Regions from separate parts of the Okeanomitos corallinicola TIOX110 genome, predicted to be linked through region 2. Evidence: predicted binding sites of a transcription regulator. Region 2 holds the regulator's gene; each other region holds the start of a gene.
The links. Region 2 encodes NtcA, which controls nitrogen genes in cyanobacteria. Its sites were predicted from a motif close to TNTGTANNNNNNNNTACANA; they were not measured.

Region 1 (10,356 bases), 670 kb from region 2:
CATTAAGGTTTTAAACTTAACCTGAAAACGCGCCAGTTCTCCTCTTGCACTGATAAAATGACTCGCAGAAGGTAAAGCTGCCAATTTATTCAGGGCATTTTGTACCTTTTGAGATTCATTCTTCAAGTCAGCATTTGCTATGACAGACTTGAGAAATTGTTGATCATTTGCTTGTAAAAACTGCCATTCCTGTCGTAAAGCCGCAAAGCGAAAAGCCGCAGTTCTAAATGGCTGACGCTGGGGAATAGGTTCAACATAAGAACGTTGCACCTTTCCTTGAGTGCTACTCAATAACTGATCTAACTCATCATTAAAATTATCAACAGCAAACAAAGCATAACCACTCACAGGTAAATCTCTGAGTAGTTGCAATTGATCAAAAGCACCCAAAGTAGGTAAAGATAATAAACGAATCCCTGGAACTAATAAAGTAGAACCTAATTTACGAGAATTAATCCAAGGTTGGGCTAATTTTTGAAAGCGGGGAGTATCCAACGCATAGGTCATTGGCACAATTAAATCTATATCCCCCCTTCTAGCCCAAACTTCCCAATGCTGTTGGATTTTTTGGACTCGTTCATATTCTCCCAACGGAAACACCGCCACGGACAAAATTAAACTCGATTTTTTGGCTCGCAACATTTGGGCAACTTCAGCCACAAAACTATTAACTTGTTCCGTCCGAAAAGCCGTCCATTTATGCCACAACTGTCGCTGACGAGGATTAATATTAACTGGATCTATTCCAGTTTGTTGTTTAAATTTCTCCCTTGCTGCTTGACCATAACCATAGGTTCTACCGACAAAGGGATCTTGAAAAGGATAACGAATATAGTCTAGTTGTATACCATCAACTTGATAACGAGTGACTATTTCTGTGTACAAATTTAATAAATATTCCCTGACTTCAGAATTAGCGGGATCTAAAAAAGGCTTAGTTTGACCAATGGGAATCATCCGCCCCTTTTGATCATAATTTGCCCAATCAGGATTAGCTGCTAATACAGGCCCAGGATAATTAGCATCAGCACCAATAATTTGATTATGACGAGTATTACCAGCAGCAAAAACCCACACCCAAGCGTGTAATTCCATGCCTCTAGCATGAGCTAATTTCACCGCTGATGCTAGGGGATCCCAATCTTTAATTAAAGGGTTTTGTGCCGGCGCAACTTTGCTAGGATAAATAGTATAACTAGCGTTCACAGTTTCAAAAAATACTGTATTAATTCCTGCCTGTGCCAAACGATCAAAAACTTTTTTTAAACCCTCTTCATTTTTGGCACTAACAATTGTTCCTCTATCTAACCAAACTGAGCGAGTTTCTGGTTGAGCTATTCTCTGATTAATAGGAAACTGTTTCCATAACTCTAATTTTGTTCTGAACCACTGCTGACGGACTAAGGCATAATTTTTTTTAGCAATTAAAACGGGGATATTCTTTACAACTTCCCTAGCTTGAGCTAGAGTTTCTTCTAAACTAGAATCTGTGCTTGAATGAGATGATTTCACATTTCTACTACTGCTAGTCTGGCTGTTTTTTCCCCTACTAACTAAAGCTGCTAAATGAGAGCTTTCAACTCTACCAATCAAGTTTATTAATTCTTGTTGTAAAGCAATTGCATCTTTACTACTAATAGGTAAATTAGAATTTGGGACAACATCTAATTTGAATTTTGTTTGTAATAAATCAATATCTTCTTGAAAATTCTGCGCTGTAATTTCAGGGATGCTGTTTGTTAAAGGATTTACAGTATTTTCCTGAAGACTAACCTGACTTTTTGTGATGTTCAGTTTTCCTGTTTTTGTGGCTGCATTAGTGGGAAAAATTACCAACCCATTGAAAATCAATAAATTCAAATGTAAACACAATAAGCTCAACATTTTTGATGTAAGTTGAGTTGGTAATTTAATGTTGTTAATCATTGATGTTTAGTAATGTACGACTGACAACTAACTTTCAGGTTTTAGAAGTGCTAAACCTTTACTGACAACAAGTATTCATCAAATCTTCAACGTCCGCAACCGGCAATATTACGGTATTTAGTTGTTTAGATACATCTGCAACGCTCATATCATCTAAGAATATTAATTCCCCATGTTTAAGCATTACTTGAGGTAATAAAATTCCCGCTCCTAAATCTTGTCCTTTTAAGTGAAATAATAAATCATGTCCAGTTAATAATCCTGTCACACTAATATTTTGTCCCCAATAATCACTATATAAAGCTCTTATATTTACTTCTAATCCCTCTACTTTATTTAACTGTTCTACCAAGGGTTGAAATGCTGTTTCTACTGCGTTACCTACCACCCAAGTTAATTTTTTGGGAGTGGCTATTTTCGCTGGCAATAATTCCTGGGCTGCATGGGTAAACTGTTTAATAAATAGACGAATTGAACCTACACCATTGGCGATTTGCGGATATTCTTCATATTCGGCTTCACTCGGTAATTCTTCCCCGGCTATTAAAAACCATTCATCGGCTAACCAAGCCACACTAGAATCAAATTTTTGCTTAAATTCTTGACAGAGTAATTTTACTTGATTAATTACTTCTTTGGCTTTTTCTCTGGTTACAGGAATCAGTTCATCTTCTTGGGGACGAAATCTTGTTAAACCAACAGGAACAACTGCTATTGATGCAACTGCGGGGATGTCTCCTGTGTGAAAAGATGTTAAGTCTCTGAGGGTTTTTTCTAGATGTTCACCATCATTAATACCAGGACAAACAACGACTTGGGCATGAATCTGTAAACGTCTGGCTTGAAACCATTTTATCTGTTCTAATATCTGCCCTGCACGTTGATTTTTTAAGAGTCTAATTCTGATTTCTGGTTCTGTAGCATGAACGGAAACATAAAGGGGTGATAGTCGCATTTGTTCGATGCGTTGCCATTCTTTTTCGGGTAAGTTAGTTAAGGTTAAATAAGAACCATATAAAAAACTCAAACGATAATCATCATCTTTGAAATATAAACTCGATCTTTTCCCTGGTGGTTGTTGATCTATAAAGCAAAAGGGACAATGATTATTACATTGAATTAAACCATCAAATAAGGCAGTTTCAAATTCTAAACCCAAGTCGTCATCATAGTCTTTTTCGATTTCAATATGATGGGTTTTACCACGAGTATCTAATACTTCTAGTTCTAAAATTTCATCTGCACATAAAAATTGATAGTCTATTAAATCTCTTGGTTTTGTGCCGTTAATAGCGACAATTGCATCACCAGCTTCAAAGCCAATTTCTTCAGCAATTGATGCGGGGATAACTTTAGTAATTTTAGCAGGGTTAATAATCATAGTTGGTAGTTGATAGTTGATAGGTGATAGTGGGTAGTTGATAGTTAGATAAATTTCTTCACCCCGTCACCCACTCTCCCCTTCTCCCCCTCTTTTTCTGACTCCTTGAACTCCTCAAAAATTATTCTTGCCAACCGTTGGCGATCGCTAATAAAATAGCTATACCAAAAGCTAGTCTGTACCAAACAAATACAAAGGTATTTTTGGTCTGTAAATAGCGAATTAAAAATGCGATTGATAGGTAAGAAAAAATAAAGGTGGAAACAATCCCAATTACTAATAGTAAAACTATATTATCTGGTAATTGTCCTGCTTGAAACAGCTTAAAAATCTTCAGACTTTTATAGAGAGTAGCTACAGTTAAGGTGGGAAACCCTAACAAAAATGAAAACTTGGCGGCTGTATCTCTTTCTAAACCTAAAAATAAGGCTGTGGTTAAGGTTGAACCAGAACGGGAAGCTCCAGGAATTAAAGCTAGAGTTTGTCCTAATCCTACTAATATACCATCCTTAATCTGCAAGGCATCGAAACCACGTTTACGAGTGCCAATTTTCTCTGCTAATCCCAATAAAATCGCCATGACGACTGACATTATAGCAATAATTAAGGGAGCATCAGGTAGAACATCTTTCAATAAAAAACCAAAAATTAAGGCTGGCATTGTACCCACGGCAATACCTACCATAATTTTCCATTCTTCGCTTTCCCAGTCTTTGGTTTTGAAGGCTTTGATTGCACCTTTGACAATACTGGAAATTAAAGCCCAAAAATACCAGAGTATGGCGATGACACTACCGAATTGAATCGCATCTACAAAATCTTTTGCACCTAGTTCTTTCCAACCTAATACTTTGGTGACAATTAACAGATGTGCTGTACTACTGATGGGCAAAAATTCTGTAATCCCTTGGACAATACCTAATATAAATGCTTGCAGCCATTCCGGGGTCAGTTTGTCTGTGTTTTCTGCCACGGTTAGTAGTTGAGATGATAGTAAATTTATACTATTTACTTCTAATATTATCGCCATTAACCATACTCCCAAAATGGATTCGTAATTCTAGCAAATTATCTAACTTAATCCGCTGTTTAGATATGTTTTTCTGGACAACACCTCAGATCCTCATCTCCTAATTCCAAAAATGATGTATAATCAATATGCCCCTGGGGGGGATTTAATGGTGTGATATTGTAGATAAGTAAAGTTTAGTAACAAATATTAAAAACTTTGATTAATAATACGTTGACATCCTACACTACTGCTACATCTTCTATTGAAACTGATTTAGATACTATTGCTAATCAGCCAATAGGTATTAATGAGTTAGAATCTAGTCTTTCGTTATCGCCTTCTTTACCAACTACCAAAATTGCTAAACAAAGTTGGTTAGTGTTTGCAGCGGCGGTGTTTTTGGTATCTGTGCCGGTTTTTATAGAAGCGCCATTGGTGCGATCGCTACCTACAATAAGTGTAGTGATTACAGGGTTTTGGATTTGGCTGAGTTTAAGATTAATGTCACGCCCTCAAACCTATCTGTGGGGGGATTTACTGTTAGGCTTTAGCTGGAGTTGGCTAACAGGGGCGATTTATTGGGGTTGGTTACGTTGGGAACCGCTGTTTCACTTACCGATAGAAGCTATTGGCCTACCCTTTGCAATTTGGTGTCTGTCTAGAAACTGGGGTAAAGTCGGTAACTGGTTTTATCTAGGTTCTTTGTTTGGTACTGCTTTAACGGATTTATATTTTTACCTAGTAGACTTAATGCCATACTGGCGGCAGATTATGAGAAGCGATGCCGATGGAGCTTCACAAATCTTAAAAAATGCCTTATTTCAAGTACAAACACCTTGGGGTGAAAGCTGGGCGATGGTGTTGGCTTTAGCATTATTAACGGTGGGATTAGCTACTTTAGGTAAACAAGAACGTCATTGGTACGCCTTCAGTGGCGCAGTTTTGAGTACAATTTTAGTAGATAGTCTGTTTTTAGTAGCGGCGATTCTTGCTTAAAATTCCTATCTACGAATAGGCAAAAATTAGTAATAAATGTTTACAAATTAAAGTTTAAAAAAAATCCCTAACATGGTAATGGCAGATTATTACCCAAGTATCAACTTCTAGTACAGCTAAGTTGGAAAGTTCACTAAGTTGTATATTAGTTTGTGATGACTGCTGTGTGTTGATTCAGCTATCAGCTATTAACCAGAGTATCAAGTCAGAAGCAACCAGTAATACATGAAACCTTGAGATATTCAGTGGTATGAAATGATTACTTTATACTTCTTAGTTATACCGATAGCTGACAGCCTGTAGTTGAAAAATTTTATTTCTGTATTGATGGAAAGAGGTAGAAAATCGTGAAAGGATTAGTACGTTTATTAACTGTTTTTAGTTTGTTAATTGGCTGTTGGGGATGGTTAGGAACAAGCCAAACTGCCCAAGCTGCGAGTTTTAGTAGCTTGAATTGGCAGCAAGTTCCTGTAATGGCTGTTGCACGTCAAAATAAAGCAGATGCGAAACTAGGAACAGAATTCGGTAAAAAGATTGATTTGAATAATACCAATATTGCTGCTTTTAGAGAGTATCCAGGGATGTATCCTAACTTAGCTAGTAAAATTATCCAAAATGCTCCCTACAAAGAGGTAGAAGATGTATTCAATATCCCTGGTTTGAGCGAGCGCCAGAAAAAGACTTTAGAAGCCAATAGAGATAACTTAACTGTGACAGAACAATCATCCGAATTTAACGAAGGAGATGATCGTTATAACAACGGTATCTATAGATAACCCATTTTGTTAATTGGGCATGGGGCATAGGGCATGGGGCATAGGTAAAAAAGTTCTTAATTTTGACTTTTGAATTTTGAATTGACACCTCCCCATCTCCCCATTACCCATCTCCCACTCTCCCCATCACCCCCTGACTTTTGAACTCCTTGAACTTATTAGATATTCCTAACCAATTTGATGTTGTAGTAGTCGGTGCTGGTGCGGCTGGACTATACACAGCACTGTGTCTACCAGAATCTTTGCACGTAGGCTTAATTACTAAAGAAACTGTTACTTTATCAGCTAGTGACTGGGCGCAAGGGGGTATTGCTGCTGCTGTCGCTCCCGAAGATTCACCTAAACTACATATTGAAGATACTTTAAAAGCTGGGGCTGGTTTGTGTGATGTGCAAGCCGTAGAATTTTTAGCCCAACAAGCCCCTAATTGTATTCAATCTCTAGTTAACTTGGGTGTAGCTTTTGATCGTCATGGTAATTCCCTGGCGTTAACTTTAGAAGCTGCCCATTCCCGCCATCGGGTTCTCCATGCAGCTGATACCACTGGTAGAGAGGTAACTACAACTCTCACAGCCCAAGTATTACGTCGTCAAAATATCCAAGTAATCCAGCAAGCTTTAGCATTATCTCTATGGATAGAACCTCAAACAGGTAAATGTGAAGGAATTAGCCTGTTTTATCAAGGTCAAGTGACATGGATAAAAGCTGGTGCGGTGGTACTAGCAACTGGTGGCGGTGGTCAAGTATTTGCCCAAACTACTAACCCGGCAGTGAGTACGGGGGATGGAGTAGCTATTGCTTGGCGGGCTGGAGCGATTTTACGTGATTTAGAATTTGTGCAATTTCACCCGACAGCTTTAGTTAAACCAGGGCGATTTTTAATTAGTGAAGCGGTGAGGGGTGAAGGAGCGCATTTAGTTGATGACAAAGGGCGCCGTTTTGCGTTTGACTATGACCCAGCGGGTGAACTTGCACCGCGAGATGTGGTGAGTAGAGCAATTTTTAGTCATTTACAAAATACTGCCGAGGATTTGGCTACCGCCCATGTCTGGTTAGATATGCGTCCTATTCCTGCTGATAAAATTCGTCAACGTTTTCCTAATATTATTCAAGTCTGTCAACATTGGGGTGTTGATGTTTTTCATCAACCTGTACCTGTAGCTCCTGCGGCTCATTATTGGATGGGTGGTGTGCTGGCAGATTTACAAAATCGGACGAATATTCCTGGTTTGTATGCGGTGGGAGAAACTGCTAGTACGGGAGTGCATGGAGCGAACCGTTTAGCGAGTAATTCTCTGTTGGAATGTATTGTATTTGGAGCGCAAACTGCTGATTTACAAGAGCAGGTTTTGCATACATCGCAAACAGAATTACCATTTTCATCTGAGTCTGTTGCCTGTGTTTTATCAGATGATGAATGGCAACATCAACGGGTATATCTGGAAGATTTGCGGGAAAATGTACCCCGTGTAGTTTGGCAAAGTGCGGGTATTTGTAGAGAAAAATCTAGTTTAGAGGAAGCGATCGCCAATATAACATCTTGGCAACAGGATTTTGCAAATTTACCTTTAAGTCAATTTTTGCAAAGTTTACGTCCTGGAGAGGTTGCTAGTTTCAATTTAGCTGATATTGATAAACTATTACGTCTTTGGGCAGAAACACAAAATTTATTAGATGTAGCTTATTTAATTCTCAAAAGTGCAGCTTTTAGAACTGAAAGCAGAGGTGGACATTATCGCTCAGATTATCCCCAATCTGCTCCCGATTGGCAAGTACACACCATGATTCAAAATCATCATTGGTGGAAATCTACTTAACGTGTACCACTACCATGCTTACTATCTGGTGCGCTGTAGTTTAGCGGTGTGTAACCTTCTGGAGTTTAGACTTAAACTTAATTTTCTACACAGGTAATGACAGATTTTTGCAATCAAAAACTATAAAATTTTTAGAAAAATCATAAGTTTTAATTTAAGTTTTTAAGTACCTGGGCAAAATTAATTGCACATTTGGGAAAACAATAGAAATCTCTGTATCTCTTGTCTGTCACCTGTCACCTGTCACCTTCCCTAAATATGAAATTTATTTTGCACGACTACTTATTAGGTAATTTTTCACTTAGTCAATATTAACAATAATTAACATATAGCAACTTTTGGTTTTTAGCGGTTATCATCTAGCTTTTAAATGCTTTCCAGTCAAGACTTGTAGGTTTAGTTGTGTACCTCACTGCACCCAAATCTGTTATCAGTTGTTTTTTCATGCCAATTTAACTTTTTTTGGTATAAAATAAGTCGTTGAACTTGAATACAAACCAATTGCTTTCTGTTGACAATCACCATACTTATGAAAACTTTGTCTTTTTATCAGCGCTTAACTAATCACACCGCAATAGCGTTAGCAACAGTAACTCTGAGTTTATCTCTCGGTAGCATTAGTGCATTTGCACAAGAAAAACTCACCATTTCCGTACCAGACTTTAAAAATGAGACTACCTGGTGGTGGTGGCAGAATGGTACATCTAAGCAGTTAGCGGATGCTTTAAGTAACGAATTAACATCAACAGGTAAATTTACCGTTGTTGAGCGACAGAAATTAGGAGAGGTAATTTCCGAACAAGAACTTGCTGAATTAGGTTTAGTTCGCAAAGAAACCGCAGCGAAAAAAGGAGAACTCACAGGTGCGAAATATATTATTTTAGGTAAGGTGACATCCTATGAAGATGGTGTTGAGGAAGAATCTAGTGGTGCAAGCATTGGTGGTTTGCGTTTAGGCCCTTTAAGTTTTGGTGGTGGTAATCGTCAAAACAAGCAAAAAGCCTATGTAGCTATTGACTTACGTGTTGTAGATTCTACTACCGCTGAAGTAGTATATGCACGCACAATTGAAGGACGCGCTACTAGTGAATCAGAAAGTAGTGCTGGTTCTGTAGGTCTTTTCGGTGTTTATGTTGGTGGTGATAAACAAACCAGTAATAAAGCACCTGTAGCGAAAGCACTGAGAGCGGGTTTAATAGAAATTACCAATTATCTCAGTTGTGTAATGGTAGAAAAAGGTAGCTGTGTAGCTGAGTATGAACAGAAAGAACAGCGTCGTCGTGAAAATACTCAAAAAGTTTTAGAACTGGAATAAATAGGTTTTAGCCAACAAATTGTGACTGAATAAATAGCAAATTAACAGGACGTTCCGATGGAACGTCTTTTGTTTTAAATATTCATCTGTTGTCGTTGATAAAGTGACCAGTATAAACCCTTTTGTTGTAATAACTCTGCGTGTGTACCCCTTTCTGCAACGATACCTTTTTCCATCACCAAAATTAAATCTGCACGTTTTAAAGGTGCAAAACGATGAGCAATTAAAAACACGGTGCGGTTAGCAGAAACTGTCTGCAAATTTTTTAATACTTGCTGTTCTGTTTCACTATCTAAAGCACTGGTAGCTTCATCTAAAATCAAAATTGGTGCGGTGGAAAGAAACAGTCTTGCTAAAGCTATCCGTTGTCTTTGTCCACCAGATAAAGCTGTACCTCTTTCACCAACATTGTTTTCGTAACCTAATGGTAATTGACTAATAAAATCGTGTGCTACTGCTAATCTTGCAGCTTCTACAACTTGTTCAGCAGTGATATCAGGATTTCCTAAACTGATGTTTTCCAAAATTGAACCATTAAATAAAAAGTCTTCTTGGAGAACTACAGAAATTTGCTGTCTTAAAGATGCTAAATCACAACTTTTGAGGTCAAAACCATCAATTAAAATTCTGCCTGATTCAATTTGATAAAGTCTTTGCAACAATTTAGAAAGGGTGCTTTTTCCAGAACCACTGCGTCCCACAATTCCTACAAATTGCCCTGGTTGAACATCAAAGGAAATTCCTTTTAGTACAGGTTCAGTGTTAGGACTATAACGAAAGAAAACCTGTTCAAAATTAACTTCACCTTTGAGGGGTGGTAATACTAAACCTGTTCCTGCTTCTGCTTCTGGTGCAGCATTGAGAATATCACCAATTCTATCAACTGAAAGGAGGACTTGTTGCAGATTTTGCCATAACTGTACTAACCTTAGTAATGGCCCAGTAACTCGCCCTGACAACATTTGAAAGGCGATTAATTGCCCAACTGTAATTTGATTATCTATTACCAATCTTGCACCAAACCAAAGGATTAATAAAGTAGAAAAATTAGTGAGAAAATCACCAATGTTACTACTAATATTTGATGTTGTCGAGGCTTTAAAACCAGTTCTAATAAACCGAGCAAATAAACC
Region 2 (10,356 bases):
GCAGAAAGGGCAATTTTACCCGTATTACCAACCAAAGAACAATTCCCTTACGTGATCCGTGTAGTTTCAGAAGTTCTATCTTCTAACGGTTCTACCTCCATGGGTTCTGTTTGTGGTTCTACCCTCGCCCTCATGGATGCAGGTGTACCCATTCTTAAACCCGTCAGCGGTGCGGCAATGGGTTTAATTAAAGAAGGTGATGAAGTCCGTGTTTTAACAGATATCCAAGGTATTGAAGACTTCTTGGGTGATATGGACTTTAAGGTTGCGGGTACTGATACAGGTATCACTGCCTTACAAATGGATATGAAAATATCTGGTTTATCTTTGGACGTAATCAAACAGGCTGTAGAACAAGCAAAAGATGCTAGGTTACACATCCTGGGTAAAATGCTTGAGACAATTGAAACACCTCGTCTTGAGACATCACCTTTTGCCCCACGTCTGTTAACCATCAAGATCGATCCTGACATGATCGGTTTAGTCATTGGACCCGGTGGTAAAACCATCAAGGGAATAACTGAAGAAACAGGTGCAAAAATTGACATTGAAGACAGTGGCATAGTCACCATTTCCGCAGTTGATGAAAACCGAGCCAAGCGAGCGCGTAACATCGTTCAAGGCATGACTCGCAAACTGCATGAAGGGGATGTTTACATAGGTCGTGTGACACGAATTATACCTATTGGTGCATTTGTGGAATTCTTGCCCGGAAAAGAAGGTATGATCCACATTTCTCAACTTGCTGACTATCGAGTTGGTAAGGTTGAAGATGAGGTAGCAGTTGGTGATGAAGTGATTGTCAAAGTGCGCGAAATTGACAATAAAGGTAGAATCAACCTGACACGCTTGGGTATTCACCCAGATGATGCTGCTAAAGCACGGGAAGCTGCGGCTACAAATCGTTAACAACGATTAAGGATTTTAGATTTTGGATTAGAGATAAATCCCAATTCTAAAATCCGCGATGCCTGATTTTTACAGTGGGCATCGCTGTATGATTTTTTTATTATTTTGAATAGTGATATTGGAGGTAAGCAAGATATGGCTACTAGAGAAGAAATCACCATCAAAGTGCCATCAGAAATTGCAGAAGCCTATCGTCAAGCAACGAAGGAAGAACAGGAACAAATTCAACTCAAGTTTGCATCAATTATGCAATTAAAACTTTTCAATTCTCGACAAGATGCTGTGCAACATCTCAGAAATATGATGGATGAAGTTAGCAAAGAAGCACAAGCACAAGGTTTAACGCCTGAGATTTTAGACTCTATTTTATAAATTGCACTATGATGGATATTTTTCTTCTGGGTAAGGTAAAGTCTTTGTTAAAACAACTGGACGATTAGCACCAGTTGGCAGAAGATAAATTGATATACGAACATCACAATTTTTTGCATCTTCCGGTAAAGAAGGTCTTTTTGTTGCTGCTGCGAGTGAAATCCTACCGGGACCATCAATTATGATTTCGTATCGTGTACTTTCAATTGTTAAAGAGCCAGGTTTACCTGCTCCCAATCTATGGTCATCAAGAGCAGGATTTAAACTAATCGGATTAGACTCAAATGTTGGAATTCCAGAAATTTCAAACTCTACGCGACATAGATGATATGGAATGATCACACGCTCCCTACTTTTAGGAACAATGTACAACTCTGAATTTAAACGCAATTCATCGGAATGATAATTTCCTACAGAATCTTCTCCTGCAATTGTGGCTGTCAGTTCAATTTCAAGAATTTCGATTTCCGGTAATAATTCGAGTGGAGCAAGTAATCGAATCAGGTCAGAACGATGTGCGGATCTTATAGCAGTCTTTTCACGCCAAGGAACTTCAAGTTCAACAGAACCTCCTCCTGGAGAACCATAAACTGGATTCTTAACAACAAAAGGAGCGCGCTCAGTTTCAAATAGCAAAGCCACAACGATTTTGTCATCAACAGGAATATTCAATGAAGAAATCATTCTTGGAGCAAGCTCATTAAAAAAGGACTCTACTTGAGGATACCAACTAGCAACATCATTGGCATTAGCTCCAATAACACAATCAATACCTTTTTTTTCATCAACACCTATTAGCCAAAGTATATTCTCTCCTCGTGCAGCATTAGCATGACCTGCTATTCGACGAGCAGCCTTCGCTTCAGGTATCCAGACTGCCTTTAACTCAACCAAAAAATCTTCGTTAGGTTGACCACTTTTGACACAATCAATAACTCTCAATGCCCAACTTTCAATTTGTCTAGAATTCATCTCTCTAATCAAAATTTTTGCTTCAAAAATTTAAAAAAATATAACGTCAACTTTATTACTGTGCATTGACGTATTAAAAAATTACACTTACTACATAATACACAACTTTTATTTCCGCAACCAGTAACATCCCCAAAAATCAGAGTTTCTTGTTACAACAACTTTTAAGCTGGTTGGGACATCAACAGATAAGAAAACCTAGACATAAACAAATCTTTAACTCTGTCACCTGTCACCTGTCACCTGTCACCTTCTTAATTTGTCAATTTCCAGAATGTTTGCTACATAAAAACTAAGTAACCTAAACGGTTAACTTGTTATCCCTCATTGGAAATCCATCATAGTGAGTGCTAAACGTCTACCAGAAACCACCGCCCATGTCCGCATCACCGCTCAATCTTGGCAATATGGCTTAATTGAAGGTGATGTCAGTGCAGGAGATTTTGAATGGCATTTTAAATGGCATTTCCGTCGGGGGGAATTATCTGTCAAACCCTCTCAAGGTCGGGCTTTAATCAAAGAACCTCTCGGTCGCTTTTTAGAAAAACAAGATTATCAATTAGAACCAGGGGGAGATTATGCTTTTACGATTCGGGCAGAATTATAAATAAATTAATTATTAATTAGAAGTTAAGCGATTAAGGTAGCGTTCAATTAAAAGGATAGCTACTATATCATCTATTGGTCTGGGAGGTTGTCGCATACCTTTGGGTAACAATTTTGTTATTCCTGTGGGTGGGAACATTTGCCAATAGCGATCGCGTGCTTCTAAAGTTGTATAACGTTCATCCACTAAAATAATATTTACAGTGGGAATTAATTCCTGATTCAATTGTTTTTTCCACTTTTTTGCCGTGGTTTGATCTCCCATCACAACTAAGGAAATAGGATATTGTTGTCTTAATGATGAAATTTGAGCGATCGCCTCATCAGCAGCGACAACTTGATGGAAATAAAGTTTTCTATCCAATCCCATCACAGCCACACCACATTTATCTCGACCAGGATCAAAGCCCAAAATTGCAGGTTGTGTATTAGTCATTAGTTATTACCAATTACCCATTACCCATTAATTTAAGTGCTAAAAATAACTTTTCCATCAGATATTGCTACTAACTTGACTCTCAAAGGACCCGCTGTATAGGTGTCTTCTGCTGCGATCGCTTTAATTTCCAGTGTTGCTTGAGACTCTTGTAATTGAGTAAAAAATCGCCCAACAGTCCCATCTATCTGTACATTTTCCAGAATACCAGCATTACGGGCGCGAAACTGAGAAGCAGAAATCAACAAATCCAACCTTTGCCTTAATTGATATAGTGTCATATTTTTCATATCAGCGGAAGTTGTCGCCAAAACTTCACTAGCTGAAAACACCAATTCATTTGGCATCGCATCAGCAAAAAATTCTATCTGCTTTTCTCCTCGGACATAATTACCAGCAGAAAAAATTCTCACCACATATTCTCGACCATCTTGAATTTGTTTGATCAGTTGTTCAACCCTTTCTTTAGTAACACGCAATAACTCTGAATTTCCAGGAGTTGTATTAGGTTCACTTAATTGAATATTGGCATTGCGATTAGCTTGTTGCAAAATTTGCATTACCACTTGACTAGCAGCAGTAGGTTTATCTACACGCACTATTCCAGCAGCGATTACCTGACCACGAACTAAAGCCAACTTACCTAAACGTAAATCACGGTAAGATTGATAATATTTTTCTAACCTTGCTACTTCCTGCTCTAAATATGTTTGTTGTTTTTCCAATTCTTTTAAGCGAGATTCCCTAGTAGCAATTACTTTTTCCCTTTGTTTAATTTCTAAATTTCGATTTTGAATTAATTTATCCAAATTAGCAATTTTTTGATCACGCTGCTCAATCACTTTTTGACGATTAGCCAATTCCTGATCACGTTTTTCAATCGCCGTCTTAGCTTCATCTATAGCTTTTTTAGCCTCTGCATACAACCGCTGACGTTCCTTTGCTAATTCTGCAACTGCGGTTTGTAATTCTTGCCGTTGATTATATAAACTTTGCAATTCTGATGTAGACTTTCTGTACTGAATCACCACTTCACCCAATCTACTTTGAGTATCTTTTAATTGAGCTTGGGTTTTAGATTGCTGACTGATAGTACGGTTAAGTTGGGCTTGTGTAATTCTTTGTTTAGCATTAGCAGCTTGCAAAGACTGATTAATTTTTTGTAAATCTTGCTGTGCTTGAGCTTGTTCTTTCCTTGACTCCGTTAACTGATTCTCTACCTGATTTTTTTGGTCTTCTGCAATTTTTAACTGTTCTCGTTTATCTATCAGGTCTTTTTGAATATCTTCCAACTCAAACACCCCTTTTCGCAACCCTTCATCAGCCGCAAATAGAATTGCTAAAGTAGAAGCAGAAATGATCCCACCCGTAAAAATTGTTACTAATACCGCTGTTTTTTTCGGACGCAGATTGAAGAGTGAGAGGCGTGCTTTACCCACCCGTGTGCCGATGCGATCGCCCACGGTGGCAATTACGCCTCCCAAAATTAGAATTGCTGCTATCAGGATGTACCCAGTGGCCATCTTCAACTACCACCAAAAAGCTTCCAGATACAGCCTACTACTTTCAACCATAGTCTGTGGGGGAAAGAAGATTGGCAAAAGTAGAAATTAGTCAATTTTGAAATATTCCTCCAAGTATGAGTGTTTTTTCTACAACTAAAATTTGTGTCAACTTATCCCCCAGCAGATTTTAAGTAAACTGTCTACTCAAGGTAACAGGTTTATGCACAGTAATCTTTTTCTTGTGAATAGAAATCATCTTTTTCTCGCGTAAATCCCCTAATAACCTAGTCACAGTTACACGGGTAGAACCAATAGCTTCTGCGATCGCTTGATGAGACAATTTCAAATCAATAGTAATACCATCAGCACAAGGGACACCAAAATCACGGCAGAGAATCAACAGAAAACTGACTAACCTAGAACCCATATCTCGGTGAGCCAAAGTTTCAATCATCATCTCCGTTTGTAGAATCCGCGAAGACAAACCCCGCAGCATCAACATCGCCAATTCTGGATTTTCCTTGAGTGCTTGCTCAACTTGTTCAATTGGTGCAGAAAGTAATTCAACCGCAGTAAAGGCCACGGCATGATAGAATCTATCTGACTTATTTCCCGTCAGTAACGACAACACACCAAAAACACTATTTTCCCGTAACAGTGCTACCGTTATTTCTTCCCCTGCTTCATATACCCTGGAGAGTTTCACCGCACCCTTGAGAAGAAAATAAACTCGCTCGGCGGGATCGCCGGGAAAAAAGATCGTTTTGTTGCGTTCAAACGTCTCCACAACTGGTGGAAAAGCTCCAGTCGCCATCTGACGAAAAACATTTGCTAGGGCTTTATCTTGTGTCACGATCATCTCCCTTCCCCTACCCAATGCCGGAAAAACAAAAACTGATTACCTAAGAATACACCTGAAAAATCTAGAAAGCACCGTCAACCTTTCTGTCTTTTCCTATACTCAAATCTATGAATTTATATAGTTCTGTTGATTATGATACCTAATTGTTGTGATTTTGAGCTATAAATTATTAATTAATTGTTTCACAAACACAAGTAACTGGGTTTTTTGTTCAAAAATTTGCACGATCTTCACAACTTCTTAAACAATTAACTGCAATTTTGATCCTCTTCACACCCCCAAAATTAGATTTTTGCCAAATCTCATCCCCAACCAAGTCAAAAAAGACTCAGATTCTAGTATTGTTAAGTATGCTCCTAGTGATTGATCACATTGACAATTTTTATGCTGAATCTGTCTGGAAAAAACGCCTTAGTTACTGGTATTGCTAACAACCGTTCCATTGCTTGGGGTATTGCCCAACAACTACACCAAGCTGGTGCTAACCTGGGTATCACCTATCTGCCAGATGACAAGGGCAAATTTGAAAAAAAAGTAGCTGAATTAGTAGAACCCCTCAAACCTAGTCTTTTCCTACCTTGTAACGTTGAAAATGACGAGCAAATTCAAGCTACCTTTGAAACTGTAAAGCAGCAATGGGGTAAGTTAGACATCCTCATTCACTGTTTAGCTTTTGCCAATAGAGAAGATCTAACCGGCGATTTTAGCAACACTTCCCGTGCTGGTTTTAATAAAGCTTTAGAAGTTAGCACATACTCACTTGTGCAGTTAAGCGGTGCTGCCAAGCCTTTAATGACAGAAGGTGGTAGTATTGTTACTCTTTCCTATTTAGGCGCAGTTCGAGCTATCCCCAATTACAACATTATGGGTGTAGCTAAGGCAGGATTAGAAGCTAGTGTCCGTTACTTAGCCGCAGAACTCGGACCCCAAAATATTCGCGTTAATGGCATTTCCGCTGGTCCCATCCGGACTTTAGCATCTTCAGCCGTAGGCGGAATCTTAGATATGATTCACCATGTGGAAAAGGTCGCTCCTTTACGTCGCACTGTTACACAATTAGAAGTAGGCAACACCGCCGCATTTTTATGTAGTGATTTATCTAGTGGTATTACTGGGCAAATTCTCTATGTAGATTCTGGCTATGAAATGATGGGAATGTAACAAGATGTGACAGGTGACAGGTGACAGGTGACAGTAAAAAAGTAAGGGTGAATAAAAAACCCAATCACCAATCACCAATCACCAATAAATAATAACTAATGACTAATGACTAATCAACGCATTGCTACAGTTAAACGCACAACTGGGGAAACAGAAGTACAAGTCACTATTAACCTTGATGGGACAGGGATCTGTAAATCTGACACAGGAATTCCCTTTTTAGACCACATGATCCATCAAATTTCCTCCCACGGTTTGTTTGATTTAGATATTCAAGCCAAAGGTGACTGGGAAATTGATGATCACCACACAAATGAAGATGTTGGTATTACCTTGGGTCAAGCTTTACACCAAGCACTAGGACACAAAAAAGGTATTGTCCGTTTTGGTCACTTTGTTGCACCCCTTGATGAATCTTTAATTCAAGTCGCTTTAGATTTTTCTGGTCGGCCTCATCTCAGTTATGGTTTAGATATTCCTACTCAAAGAGTGGGAAATTATGATACTCAATTAGTGAGAGAATTTTTTGTAGCTGTGGTCAATCATAGTCAAATGACCTTACACATTCGCCAATTAGATGGTATTAACTCCCATCATATTATTGAAGCCACTTTCAAAGCTTTTGCTAGAGCTATGCGGATGGCTACGGAAATCGATCCACGTCGTGCTGAAACTATTCCTAGTTCTAAGGGTGTATTATAAATTACTATAAATATTGCTCAAATATTATTCTCTGACGGATAATTGACAGATTAACTTTCTTATGTCTATTATCGTGCTACTGTTTACCCTGTAGTCATTCACACCCTGTAGATTCTTGGTAGTTTAACCACAATGAATCCTGTTACAGATACTCCTGATCCTCAATTAAATCCTATAGATCAACCACCGATAGTCCTCACATCTGAGTTGAGAAAAGTCTATCGCACTGGTTTTTGGCTGAATCAACAAGTTATATCACTTAAAAGCTGTTCTCTACAAGTTTATCCTGGAGAAACTTTTGGTTTACTAGGTCCCAATGGTGCTGGTAAAACTACTTTGTTAAAATTACTACTAGGAATTATTCGCCCTTCTGCGGGGAGAGGATTATTGTTAGGAAAACCATTGGGCGATCGCTCAGTGAAACAGCGTATCGGTTATTTGCCAGAAAATCCCTATCTGTATGACTATCTCACAGGTTGGGAATTCTTAGAATTTGCTGCTGGTTTATTTCAAATTCCTACCAAAATACAACGTCAGCGTATTCCTGAATTATTAGAACTGGTGGGTTTATCTCAAACTGATGCTCGTAAAAAATTGATGCGACGTTATTCTAAAGGGATGCTACAACGGGTTGGTATGGCTCAGGCATTAATTAATGATCCAGACCTGGTATTTTTGGATGAACCAATGTCAGGACTTGATCCATTGGGACGTTACCAAATGCGGGAAATTATCCTTTCCCTGAAAAAACAAGGAAAAACTATCTTTTTCAATAGTCATGTTTTAAGTGAAGTAGAACAGATTTGCGATCGCGTGGCAATTTTAGCCAAAGGAGAATTAATTTGTAGTGGTTCTCTCAACGAACTATTAGGTACAGAAAATACATATCATGTTAAAGGTGAAGGTGGAGATGCAGAAGTTCTGAAAAAAAGAATAGCTGATCTACAATTTGACGCTGATGGTACTTGGCATGGTATTTTACAAGAAGATTACTACGATTTCCTTTCCAGCCTCCGATTGATGGGGGGGAAAATTATCACTATTAATTTTTCCCATCGTTCTCTAGAAGAATTCTTTATTGAACAGATCCAAAATCAAACTTCTTCGCAGTAATTTTGTCAGATTAAATCCAGCCTTTATTGTAAATTTGATTTGAAAAACTTGTTATTTTCATAAGTTCAATATTCAGCCTAAAGTGACTATCTGATTCATGAATTCTCCCCGCCTACAAACATTTGAATATTTTAGAAAGGGCAGCATTTATGGGATAAATATAAAGTGGTACGTGAGAAATATTAATAACAACTAACACCAACAAAAACCTTACTAAATCATAGTACCAATTATTACCAATAATAAATGTTGATGCTTAACTATTGACTAATTATCTAAAAATTGCTCTAATCATTAACAAATCATTGATGACATCCGCATCAGCTTTAAAATTACTTCACTAAAAAACACGTAGTCCTAATCAAATTATATCCGGACAATAACAATTACTGAAGAAGATAACATTGTCGGGGGAACTCCAATAATTAAGTATAGTCAACGTTGAAATGATTAGACATTACTTTACAGTGCTTACTCTCAAATTCTCAGGTAAATATGCTTAATATAAATTTGTGGAAACTCCTAACTCACACATCAACATCTGTGGTTTTACTTACCACAGTCAATCTTGCTTTACCAGTCGTTAGCCTAGCACAACAGCAAAGATCATCCACCTCAAACATATCTACAGATTACCTGTTAGGTGGTGGCGATCGCATTCGTGTCAATGTATTTGAAGTACCTGAATATACAGGTGAATATCAAGTTCCTCCCGGCGGAGCAATTAACCTGCCTTTAATTGGTAGTGTTTCTGTTTTAGGGTTAACCACCGAGCAAGCATCTGATGAAATAGCCAGAAGATACGCTCGCTTTCTCAAACGTCCCCTGATTTCAGTTAACCTGTTATCCCCACGTCCCATTAACATATTTGTAGCTGGAGAAGTGACACGGCCAGGAGCTTATACTCTCAGCTTACAGGGAACAGGTGGCGATAACCCTGGTTTACAATATCCCACAGTATTAGCAGCACTCAGCACAGCCGAAGGAGTAACACTAGCCGCAGATGTTACCAAAGTGCAGTTACGTCGTAAAACTGGACGTTCAGGGGAACAAGTTATCAGTCTCAACTTAAAAGAAATTACTCAAACAGGCAGAATTCCCCTAGATATCACACTCAGGGATGGAGACACCATAGTTGTACCCACAGCCACAGAATTAAATGTTGCTGAAGCGCGCAATTTATTTGCAGCTAACTATGCAGCTAGTCAAACAGCACCCCGGACAGTAGCCATTACCGGTCAAGTTTATCGCCCTGGTTCTTATCTGGTAACACCAGGAAGTGCAACTCTCCAGGCAGGTGCTGTTAATCCTGAAACAACAGGTAGCGGCTTACCAACTGTTATGCGAGCTATCCAACTAGCTGGGGGAATTACATCAGAAGCAGATGTTCGGAATATTAAAATTCGCCGTCCGACTAGAATTAACACACAACAAACTATAACTCTCAATCTGTGGGAGTTACTGCAAACAGGAGACCTAGATCAAGATGTTGTGTTGCAGGATGGAGATACTATTATTGTTCCCATGGCGACTGAAATTAACGCCGCAGAAGCCACTGCATTAGCTAATACTACGTTATCACCTGCAACCATTAAAGTTGGGGTCGTGGGAGAAGTTAAAAAACCTGGCTTAACAGAGCTACAACCCAATAGCACTTTAAATCAGGCTTTATTGGCGGCTGGTGGTTTTAATGATGCAAGAGCAAGTAGTGGAGCAGT
Region 3 (10,356 bases), 1.8 Mb from region 2:
GCGGATTTGTTTTTGTGGTTGTTGCTGAAATTTTTGTAGTTCTCCTTTGAGAGGTGATAGAATCCTCCTTCTCATGGGATCGGCTGTACCACCAAAGAGAATTTCTACTTGTAAATCGTATAAATTGGCTGATAAATCACTTAAATAACCATTGGTTTGGTGATGGAAGTTTTGTAAATAATAACTAGGGTATCCCTGTTGATCTATTTCTGGGGAAAATGCTTGATATTTTTTCTGGGTGATTCTTGCCCAAGTTTGGGGTAAATCCAGACAAAGTTGTGGATAGTAAGCAAAGAAGTCTTGCCATTCATTTTCAAATAGTACACTTTCTGGATATATGCCTTTTTGGGTATCTTGCCAATCTGTTTCTAGTAGCTGATTTAATCTGTTTTGTAGTTTGGCGATCGCCTCTGGAGATACTCGTTTTGTTGGTTGTTGTTGAGGGTACAGTAAATTTTGTAACTGGGTACTGAGGATTTTGTGACCCAGGCTAAAGTAGTTTTTGCTTTGTTGGCAGGTTTGATAACTCAGTTTTGTCAAGTTCTCTAACATAAATAATAAGTTAATTTTTGTTTACTTTAATTATTTTATGTAACAAAAGCTCAAAAATAAACTCTCTTGTCTATAAAAAATAAATTTTGATCATCAGTTGGTGAATTCCAATGATTGCCAGCTATGCAGCATAAATACTCATTTTGTAAACAGCAAAATAATTAAAACGATCATAGGACTTACGCATTGATTTTTGCCCATGGCGATCGCTTAAAATATTAAGTTTTATCAAGAAAATAGATTTTCGTAGTCTGTGATACAGAAAATTAGATACTATTAACTTGTAAGAGAAAAGTTAATTTTTTATTACTAAAAACAAGAGAGGAAGAAAATTATGTCTATTCAAGAAAAATCCCGCGCATTGATGGTACGTCAACATCAACAAGTTAAAAATCGGCAACAATCAATGTTGATGCGTGCTACACAAGAATTAGGTCTTCCTCAAGAACTATGCCATTATTGGAATCCAATTCAAGGGAAAATAGATCCCACTACACAAGCGCTGTACAGTAGTAGTCATGCTTCCATGAGCTAGATTGATTAGGTTGAGTGCGAGTCTCAAAAGTGAATAAACGCAAAAAAGCCACCATTGTAGGTGGCTAATTTATTGGTTTTTCCTTAATTGCTATTAGCAGTCGTAATAGAGGAAAAATTCATAGGGATGAGGACGTAACTGCATTTGCTTCACTTCATTAGCAAGCTTGTAGTCAATCCAATTTTGGATGAAATCTTCAGAGAACACACCACCTTCAGTTAAGAAAGCATGGTCATTTTCCAATGCTTCCAACGCTAAATCCAAAGAACCAGGAGTAGAAGGAATCTTAGCTAATTCTTCTGGAGACAGTTCATAGATATTCTTATCTAGAGGTTCACCAGGATGGATTTTGTTCTTAATCCCATCAATACCAGCACAAAGCATAGCCGCAAACGCTAAATATGGGTTAGCTGTTGCATCTGGACAGCGGAATTCTAAGCGTTTAGCTTTGGGGTTATCACCAGCAAGAGGAATCCGCACAGAAGCAGAACGGTTTCCTTGGGAATAAGCCAAGTTTACAGGTGCTTCATAACCAGGAACAAGACGTTTGTAAGAGTTGGTAGTGGGGTTGGTAATAGCCAACAAAGCAGGAGCGTGTTTAAGAATACCACCGATGTAGTATAAACCCATATCGCTCATACCAGCATATTTGTCACCAGCAAACAGAGGTTTGCCATTATTCCAAATAGACTGGTGACAGTGCATACCAGAACCATTATCACCAAAAATAGGTTTAGGCATGAAAGTAACGGTTTTGCCGTATTTTCTCGCCACGTTTTTGATGACATATTTGTAAGTCATTAACCAGTCAGCAGCTTCGATTAATTTACCAAAGCGGAAACCGAGTTCACACTGACCACCGGTAGCAACTTCATGGTGTTGTTTTTCAATGGGTACGCCACATTTGGCCATTGTCAACAACATTTCAGTTCTGATGTCTTGGAAGGTATCAGTGGGGGGAACTGGGAAGTAACCTTCTTTGAAGCGTGTTTTGTAACCCAGGTTGGGTCCATCTACTTCACCATTTTTACCCTTTCTACCTGTATTCCAACGACCTTCTACGGAATCTACATGATAGTAGCCTTCGTTAGCGGTTTGGTCGTAACGAACATCGTCAAAGATAAAAAATTCTGCTTCTGGACCAAAGAAAGCAGTATCACCAAGACCTGTAGAAGCAAGGTAATCTATTGCTTTTTGGGCAATTACACGAGGACAACGGCTATACCATTCACCTGTACGTGGTTCTTTAATGCTACAAATAATACTTAGAGTTGGCTCTGCCATGAAGGGGTCAATCCAAGCAGTGTTAGGATCTAACACCATCATCATGTCAGATTCTTCGATACCCTTCCAACCCCGGATACTAGAACCATCAAAAGGTACACCGTCGGTAAAAGAACTTTCATCAATCTGGTTATGGAAAACCGTGAGATGCTGCCAAGTTCCTGGTGTATCAATAAACTTCAGATCGATCATCTGAATGTTTTGGTCTTGAATCATTTTCAAGACTTCTTGTGGGGTTGTCATTTTTACTCCTTCTGTAGCCAATTTTCTAAAATTAAACCAGATTATGCCAAAGCATTTTAACCCTGTTGAGTTAACCCAAGTTTTGACACACCACCTCAAATATCGTAAAGAGTAGAGATTAGATAATTTTGTGTTTTTTGTTACAGATTGACTGGATTACAGGTTATATTAACCTTTCTGACTTGATCTGCATACAACAAGAAACTTCATCTTATCAGTGTCAACTTTGGCATAGAATCCTTTATTAGTGGATGGATAGTTTTTGTGCTGCATCTATCTTTTTTATGTGTGTAGCACAAAAGTTTACCGGTGCATGAGTGCAACCAAATTAATATCAAACCATAGATAGTTAACGATTGGGAGAAACAGGAATGCGCGATGCAGTTACAACTTTAATTAAGAATTATGACGTAGCCGGCAAATATTTTGACCGGAATGCGATGGATAGCCTCAAGTCCTACTTTGAAACTGGTACGGCTAGAGTCCAAGCTGCGTCTGCGATTAATGCTAATGCGGCAGCTATTGTTAAACAGGCTGGTTCTGCGTTGTTTGAGGAACTACCAGAATTAATTCGTCCTGGTGGTAATGCTTATACAACTCGCCGTTACGCGGCTTGTTTGCGTGATATGGATTATTATCTGCGCTATGCTACTTATGCACTGGTTGCAGCTAATACCAATGTGTTGGATGAGCGTGTTTTACAAGGTTTGCGTGAAACCTATAATTCTTTGGGTGTGCCTATTGCTCCCACTGTGCGCGGTGTACAGATTATGAAGGATATCGTGAAGGAACAAGTTGCAGCTGCTGGTGTTGCTAATACTGCTTTTGTGGATGAACCTTTTGATCACATTACCCGTGAGTTGAGTGAGCAGGATGTGTAATCTAGGAAAGTAGAGTAGGGGTTTAGCATTGCTAAACCCTTATATTTAATTAATGGAATTTGCGATCGCACTTTGGCTTTTTTGACAAGGTGCGGTTACTTTTTTTAACAAAAATTACTAAGAAGAATTGAATTATTGTTTCTTGAGATGGATAGAAACCTTGATAACAAAGGTGGGAGGAGAAATAGTTCCCATAAACAGAAAGAAAATGAGCAGAAATAGGTAGTCAATGGTTAGAATTAGTGAGAAAAATAATTAATGATTCTATCTAAAAGAATTGACAAACTGAAAAAAAATTAAATCAATTCTCAGCTTAAATTCATTCAACTCTAGAAATTACGCTTTAAATTGTTGTTAAAGACAAATTTGCGGACATTAAATCATGAAGTTTCCACATTTAGCGATTTTTACCCTCGTTACCCTTCTTACTGTCAGTTGTGCAAAAGAAGTAACATCAACTCCTGCAAATAATCAAACTACCACAGAGAATCAAACCGAGTCGCTAACAACCGTCGCTGCTGCTGTAGGAAAGTCTACAAATTTTCAGACTTTAGAACACAAAACTCAAGGTAAATTAACTGTTACCAATGAAAATGGGACTAACTATTTACAATTTGATCAAAGTTTTAAAACTGATAATGGTCCCGATTTATTTGTAGTTCTCTATCGTGGTGATGTACCACCAGAATCTGGAATCAAAGAGAAAGATTATATTAGTGTTGCTGCTTTACAAAAAATTAAGGGTTCTCAACGTTATGCTTTACCTCAAAATGTAAAGTTAGCTAATTTTAAATCTGTGGCTATTTGGTGTCGCAAGTTTAATGCTACTTTTGGTTATGCTAGTTTGCCTGCTAAATAAATTAGCCCCCACTAACCCCCTGCAAAAATAGGGGGAATAAAATATAAGTTTTAATTGACATTAAAGTGAAAATAATAAATGGTTTTTGGCAGAAATTTGATATTTTTTCCCTGCGATTACGCCTAATTTTAGGTATTGCTTTGGTTTCTACTGTTGGACTCAGTGGACTCGCTGGTTGGACAACTTGGAAGATGCAAAAAATTTTAATTAATAGTCATAAAGCTGATATTTCTAAAATTGCTGATCGTCTCCCCCGTGATGTACAACTTTATCATGAAATGATGTCTGTAGAGATAAGTTTACAGAAAGCAATTAAAAATTTATCAAATCAAGATACGTTTTTATGGGTGAAAAGTTCAGATCAAAAAATTATCGCTAAATCTAATAACTGGAATACGCTATCACCGACAATTGCTATTGAGTTAATGTCTTTAACTGAGATGTCTACTCAACCAGAATTAGGTCAGGTAAATCAACATTATTTTGTGTTATGTGGTGGCAATTTATCCGTTGATGGTCAGGTTTTGGGTAAGTTATTTGTGGTTAAAGATATCACTAATGAACAACTTATGTTTATGGCAATGGTAAGGAGTTTGTCTATTGCTAGTATTTTTGTTATTATTATTATTTCTGGAATTATTGCTATTTATATTCAGCATTCTTTACAACCTTTACGTCATTTAAGTCAAATGACTACTGTTATTTCTCTTTCTGATTTAGGACAAGCAGAATTAAATATCAAAAATGCTCCCACTGAAGTTAAAGAATTAACTCATACTTTTAATAAAATGTTATCTCGTCTTGCCCAATCTTGGGAACAAGAACGGCAATTTGTTAGCAATGTTTCCCATGAACTACGCACTCCATTAACGATTGTCAATGGTTATTTACAAAGTGTTTTAAGAAGACAAAATAATTTAAATTCTACCCAATTAGAGGCTTTAACTACCGCATCTCTAGAAACAGAACGTACTATTAGACTTTTACAAGATTTACTAGATTTAGCTAGGGCTGATAATGGTTATTTACATTTCCAAAAACAAATTTGTGATCTCAATGAATTGATTTCAGAAGTCGTGAAGATGGCAGAAAAATATAGCCAAAGAGTTATTAAATTTGAAACTATTAATCAGGTCATTGCTGCGAAAATAGACTATAATCGCCTTAAACAAGTTGTTATAAATCTGATTGATAATGCTGTTAAATATTCCCCCTCCGACACAGAAATAATTGTGAAATTAAACTTAGAAGATACAGAAGTAATTATTCAAGTTTGTGATCAAGGTTATGGTATTCCGCTACAACATCAATCCCGGATTTTTGAAAGATTTTACCGTGTAGATGAAGCCCGTACTACTACAGGAGGTTGTGGTTTGGGGTTGTCAATTGTTAAGACTTTGATTGAAAGTATGGGGGGTAAAGTAAGTGTGCGATCGCATTTAGGAGCAGGCAGCATTTTTACAATTTCCTTACCAGCATCAGCACTACCTGATCACATTTAAATTCAACTACAAAATTCAGAAAACTGAGAAATTAAGAACTAAATTGGTAAATATTCATTTATTACTATTAAGTAGTAGTTTAGCTTATCTAATTTCTTAACTTTTTAGTAATTTTAGATGTCTATAATTTGCTATACTCCGTATTAATCTTAACTCTGCAAAAACCCTCAAGATTTCTATGACGCACATCTTACTGGTTGAAGATGAAGTCAAAATAGCTCGATTAATAGAATTAGAATTGAGTTATGAAGGCTATCAAGTCAGCGTGGCCTATGATGGACTAACAGCACTGACAGCAGCAAGGGAATTAAATCTAGACTTAATTGTTTTAGATTGGATGCTACCTGGTATGTCAGGGTTAGAAATTTGCCGACGCTTACGGAGTACCGGAAATCAAGTCCCAATCATTTTATTAACAGCTAAAGATGAAGTCAGCGATCGCGTAGCTGGTTTAGATGCCGGTGCTGATGACTACGTGGTAAAACCCTTTAGTATCGAAGAATTACTAGCTAGAGTCCGCGCCAACCTCCGCAGAATCAAAGAAACAACCGGAGAAAATATCCTAAAATTTGCTGACTTGAGCTTAAATAGGCTTACTAGAGAAGTATATCGAAGTCAGCGATTAATAGAATTAACAGCCAAAGAATTTGATTTACTAGATTATTTACTCAGTCACCCTCGACAAGTAATCACACGCGATCGCATCCTAGAAGAAGTTTGGGGTTATGATTTCATGGGTGACTCCAACATCATAGAAGTATACATCCGCTACTTACGTCTCAAACTAGAAGCCAACAACGAAAAACGAATATTGCAAACCGTGCGCGGTGTTGGTTACGTATTGCGAGATTAAATGGGGATGGGATGAAATTAATAAACTCTCAGCAAAAACTCATTAAATCCAAAATTTAATATATTAAGATTCACCATTAACATCTACCAAGTAAAAACCAGACAAAAAATGACATATTTAGAAACCGCTGCTCAATTTTACAGTGAAGTTGCCCAAACACCAGAAGTAGGACTTTGTTGTGTACAAAGTACACCCCTGCAACTACCAGGATTAAGCATACCTTTAGCTATGCAGGAAATGAATTATGGTTGTGGAACTACAGTTCATACCAATGAATTAGCAAATGAACCTACAGTTTTATATGTTGGTGTTGGTGGTGGTTTAGAAGCCTTGCAATTTGCTTACTTTTCCCGTCGTCCAGGTGCAATTATCGCCATTGAACCAGTAGCAGAAATGCGCGAAGCTGCTCAAAGAAATTTAGAAATTGCTGCTCAAGAAAATCCTTGGTTTGATCCTAGTTTTGTAGAAATTCGTTCAGGAGATGCCTTTAATTTACCAGTAGATGATGCTGCCATTGATATAGTCGCCCAAAATTGTCTTTTTAATATTTTTGAACCCAAAGATTTAACCATTGCTTTACAAGCAGCATATCGGGTATTAAAACCTGGTGGAAGATTGCAAATGAGCGACCCCATTGCTACCCGTCCCATACCCCTACATTTACAACAAGATCAACGACTGAGAGCCATGTGTTTATCAGGTGCGCTCACATATCAAGAATATACACAACTAATTATTAATGCTGGCTTTGGTCAAATTGAAATTCGCGCCCGTCGTCCCTACAGATTATTAGATAAACAAACTTATAATCTAGCAGAAAACTTACTATTAGAAAGTCTTGATTCTGTAGCTTTTAAGGTACAAATACCTGAAGATGGAGCTTGTATATTTACAGGTAAAACTGCTATTTATGCAGGTGCTAAACCATTTTTTGATGACAATGCCGGACATATTTTACAACGTGGTATTCCTGCCGCCGTTTGTGATAAAACCGCAGCTAAATTAGCAACTATAAAACCTACGGAAATTATGGTGACAGATTCTACATGGTATTATGACGGCGGTGGTTGCTGTTAAATTAGTTAATGACTTACGCAAAATTATCAAAAACCTAACTACGACGGAATAAAAGGTATAGATGATTATTGTGTAAGTCCGATAATTAACGATAAAAATACTAACTAATCAAGTTAATGGAGGTAGAAATAATGATAGAAACAAGAATTACACCTTTTTCAGAAAAAATAGTTTCACCTTTAAATAAAAAAGAAATCAACATTCTACAAATAAATTTAGGTAAACGTTGTAATCTTGCTTGTAATCATTGTCATGTAGAAGCAAGTCCCAAAAGAACAGAAGAACTTTCACAGGAAATATGTCAAGATTTAATTGAAATTATTTATAAATTTCCGCAAATTAAAATTGTAGACTTAACCGGTGGCGCACCAGAAATGAATTATGGTTTTAAGTCATTGGTGAAAGCTGCAAAAAAGACAGGTAAACAAGTAATTGTTAGGTCAAATTTAACTATTTATTTTGTCGCAGGTTTTGAATATTTACCAGAATTTTTTGCAGAAAATCAAATCCGAATTGTGGCATCTCTCCCCTGTTATTTAGCAGATAATGTAGATAAAATGCGTGGCAATGGTGTTTTTGATGATTCTATTCAAGCCTTACAATGGTTAAACAAATTAGGTTATGGCAAAGATCCAAATTTAATTTTAGACCTGGTTTATAATCCCCAATTACCAGAAAATGAAAAATTCTCTCTCACTCCAGAACAACATAATCTAGAAATTGCTTATAAACAGTTTTTAAAAAATAATTTTAATATTGTTTTTAACAACCTTTTCACCATTACTAATTTACCTGTAGGTAGAACTAAATTTCACTTAGAACGTAAACAACTTTATTCTAGCTATTTACAGTTTTTAGAATCACAATTTAATCAAAGTACAGTAGATAATTTAATGTGTCTTGAGCAAATCTCCGTAGATTATTTAGGGAATATCTATGATTGTGATTTTAACCAGATGATGAATTTACCTGCAACTGATAAAGATGGTAATCATTTAACAGTTAGTAAATTATTAAAATCTGGTAGTTTGGATTTAATTAACGAAATCAAAACCGCTGATTATTGTTATGGTTGCACTGCTGGATGTGGTTCTAGTTGTGGAGGAGCTTTAGTGTAATTTATGATTGTATCTGCAATTATTGGCTGATTTCTGGTTTATTACCCTATAATATAGCCAATTAATCCTCCTCACACCATATTAATTGACTATGGGTAATTTGTAAGTTTTCCATAGTTGTGATGATTTTCAAAAAATCCGTTACCAAAATTGATACGAGCCTTCTATTTTGATATCCCTAGTCTATGATTTTATTAGTTAAGCTCCTCACACCATACTAAAAGCCGTAAAACTTTACGTTTTGCGGTTTTTCTTTTTGACGATTACTTTAGTTAATTTTTATATAGAAACTTGAGTAAATATTGATATACTTAATTGTGATTTTAGGTTATAAACTATACATAAAAATATTAGTTTTATCAGTCTTTTTGCTGATAAATTACTATCTTTGAGACTCAAGACTAATTGAGTTACTAAGTCATGAACTAGAAACTATAAACCAAAATGGTGGCAGTTATTTCTGTCTTAGATTTTTGAAGTTAGTGATACAAATTGGAATTCTATATCAGTAATACTTATAGTTATAAAATTGTATCTATAGGCATCAGATGTGATTTTATGTTAATAGACCTTACTATTCGTGTTGAAAAACTTGGTACACTTTTATCTGATAATATTAATTAAACTACAAAAATTTCACCTGTATATACAAGCAACCCCAGGTAAATTAGGGAATTTTCAGTGATAATACTTACATTGCGTACAATTTATTTACATTTAAAATACTCATAAATTTTCTGATATTCCTACTAATACGACCTTTATTAAAGGAGTATAATTAACGAAATTATACAAACAACTATGTAAATTAAAAGAATTGATAGGTAAATCAAAGCCTGGCATCAAAATGATAAATCAATAGTCTTCAAACCCTGGCTGATATTCCTATATAATAATTGGTAAAGCCTTTGGCTTTGACTATTGGGATTTATGAAGATGCCAGTAATTTTTAAACCTAAATTCCATTATCAATTCTTAAGATTTTATCCTCTTAGTGGATGAACCCGGCTTAATGATTTTTCAACCTGATCGTGACAAGCACAAGGTCAAATAATAAATTTCTAGTCCAAGTAAGCAATCAGAAATTCTAAATCCTACTATATCAAATACAATTATGTCACCTCAACAACCAAATCTCGAAACCAACACAGATTTGATGATTAGTGTTAATAGTCAAGATCCATATCAGGTGCAAAATAACACTTCACCAGTAGTCAGTTTAGCAACAAGAAAAGGGACTTTTTCTCAGTTTCTAGCTCCTTTGACTCAGGAAAGTTTTAAACACGTAGCGCAAGAAGTTGAGAACAAATTACAGATTGTAAATGAAACCTTGTCCATGTTGGACTATCAAGGTTTTGAAACAATTCTTCAGGAAATGCTACATTCAATTACCTTGAAAACAGGGGAATTGTTAGGAGCAGATCGGACAACAATATTTTTACTAGATGAAGA

Region 1: the regulator NtcA is predicted to act here: its motif matches at 4,514-4,533, upstream of WJM97_RS14845 (DUF3120 domain-containing protein).
Region 3: the regulator NtcA is predicted to act here: its motif matches at 2,742-2,761, upstream of glnA (type I glutamate--ammonia ligase).

The regions. Positions count from the first base shown of each region.
Region 1 is NZ_CP150886.1:3,411,486-3,421,841, reverse strand. It holds partial or broken gene WJM97_RS14860 (family 10 glycosylhydrolase) at 1-1,713, opposite strand, end outside; gene WJM97_RS14855 (TIGR03279 family radical SAM protein) at 1,985-3,307, opposite strand; gene WJM97_RS14850 (undecaprenyl-diphosphate phosphatase) at 3,429-4,337, opposite strand; gene WJM97_RS14845 (DUF3120 domain-containing protein) at 4,536-5,315, shown strand; gene psbU (photosystem II complex extrinsic protein PsbU) at 5,663-6,091, shown strand; gene nadB (L-aspartate oxidase) at 6,241-7,908, shown strand; gene WJM97_RS14830 (CsgG/HfaB family protein) at 8,438-9,223, shown strand; gene WJM97_RS14825 (peptidase domain-containing ABC transporter) at 9,298-10,356, opposite strand, start outside.
Region 2 is NZ_CP150886.1:2,740,452-2,750,807, forward strand. It holds gene WJM97_RS11865 (polyribonucleotide nucleotidyltransferase) at 1-909, shown strand, start outside; gene WJM97_RS11870 (hypothetical protein) at 1,045-1,281, shown strand; gene WJM97_RS11875 (hypothetical protein) at 1,288-2,253, opposite strand; gene WJM97_RS11880 (DUF3146 family protein) at 2,597-2,860, shown strand; gene WJM97_RS11885 (pre-16S rRNA-processing nuclease YqgF) at 2,873-3,295, opposite strand; gene WJM97_RS11890 (DUF3084 domain-containing protein) at 3,328-4,818, opposite strand; gene ntcA (global nitrogen regulator NtcA) at 4,988-5,659, opposite strand; gene fabI (enoyl-ACP reductase FabI) at 6,047-6,823, shown strand; gene hisB (imidazoleglycerol-phosphate dehydratase HisB) at 6,929-7,525, shown strand; gene WJM97_RS11910 (ABC transporter ATP-binding protein) at 7,658-8,638, shown strand; gene WJM97_RS11915 (SLBB domain-containing protein) at 9,134-10,356, shown strand, end outside.
Region 3 is NZ_CP150886.1:922,372-932,727, forward strand. It holds gene WJM97_RS03970 (class I SAM-dependent methyltransferase) at 1-552, opposite strand, end outside; gene WJM97_RS03975 (hypothetical protein) at 887-1,087, shown strand; gene glnA (type I glutamate--ammonia ligase) at 1,181-2,614, opposite strand; gene apcB (allophycocyanin subunit beta) at 2,986-3,495, shown strand; gene WJM97_RS03990 (DM13 domain-containing protein) at 3,878-4,354, shown strand; gene WJM97_RS03995 (ATP-binding protein) at 4,420-5,856, shown strand; gene WJM97_RS04000 (response regulator transcription factor) at 6,035-6,709, shown strand; gene arsM (arsenosugar biosynthesis arsenite methyltransferase ArsM) at 6,818-7,786, shown strand; gene arsS (arsenosugar biosynthesis radical SAM (seleno)protein ArsS) at 7,918-8,904, shown strand; gene WJM97_RS04015 (adenylate/guanylate cyclase domain-containing protein) at 10,019-10,356, shown strand, end outside.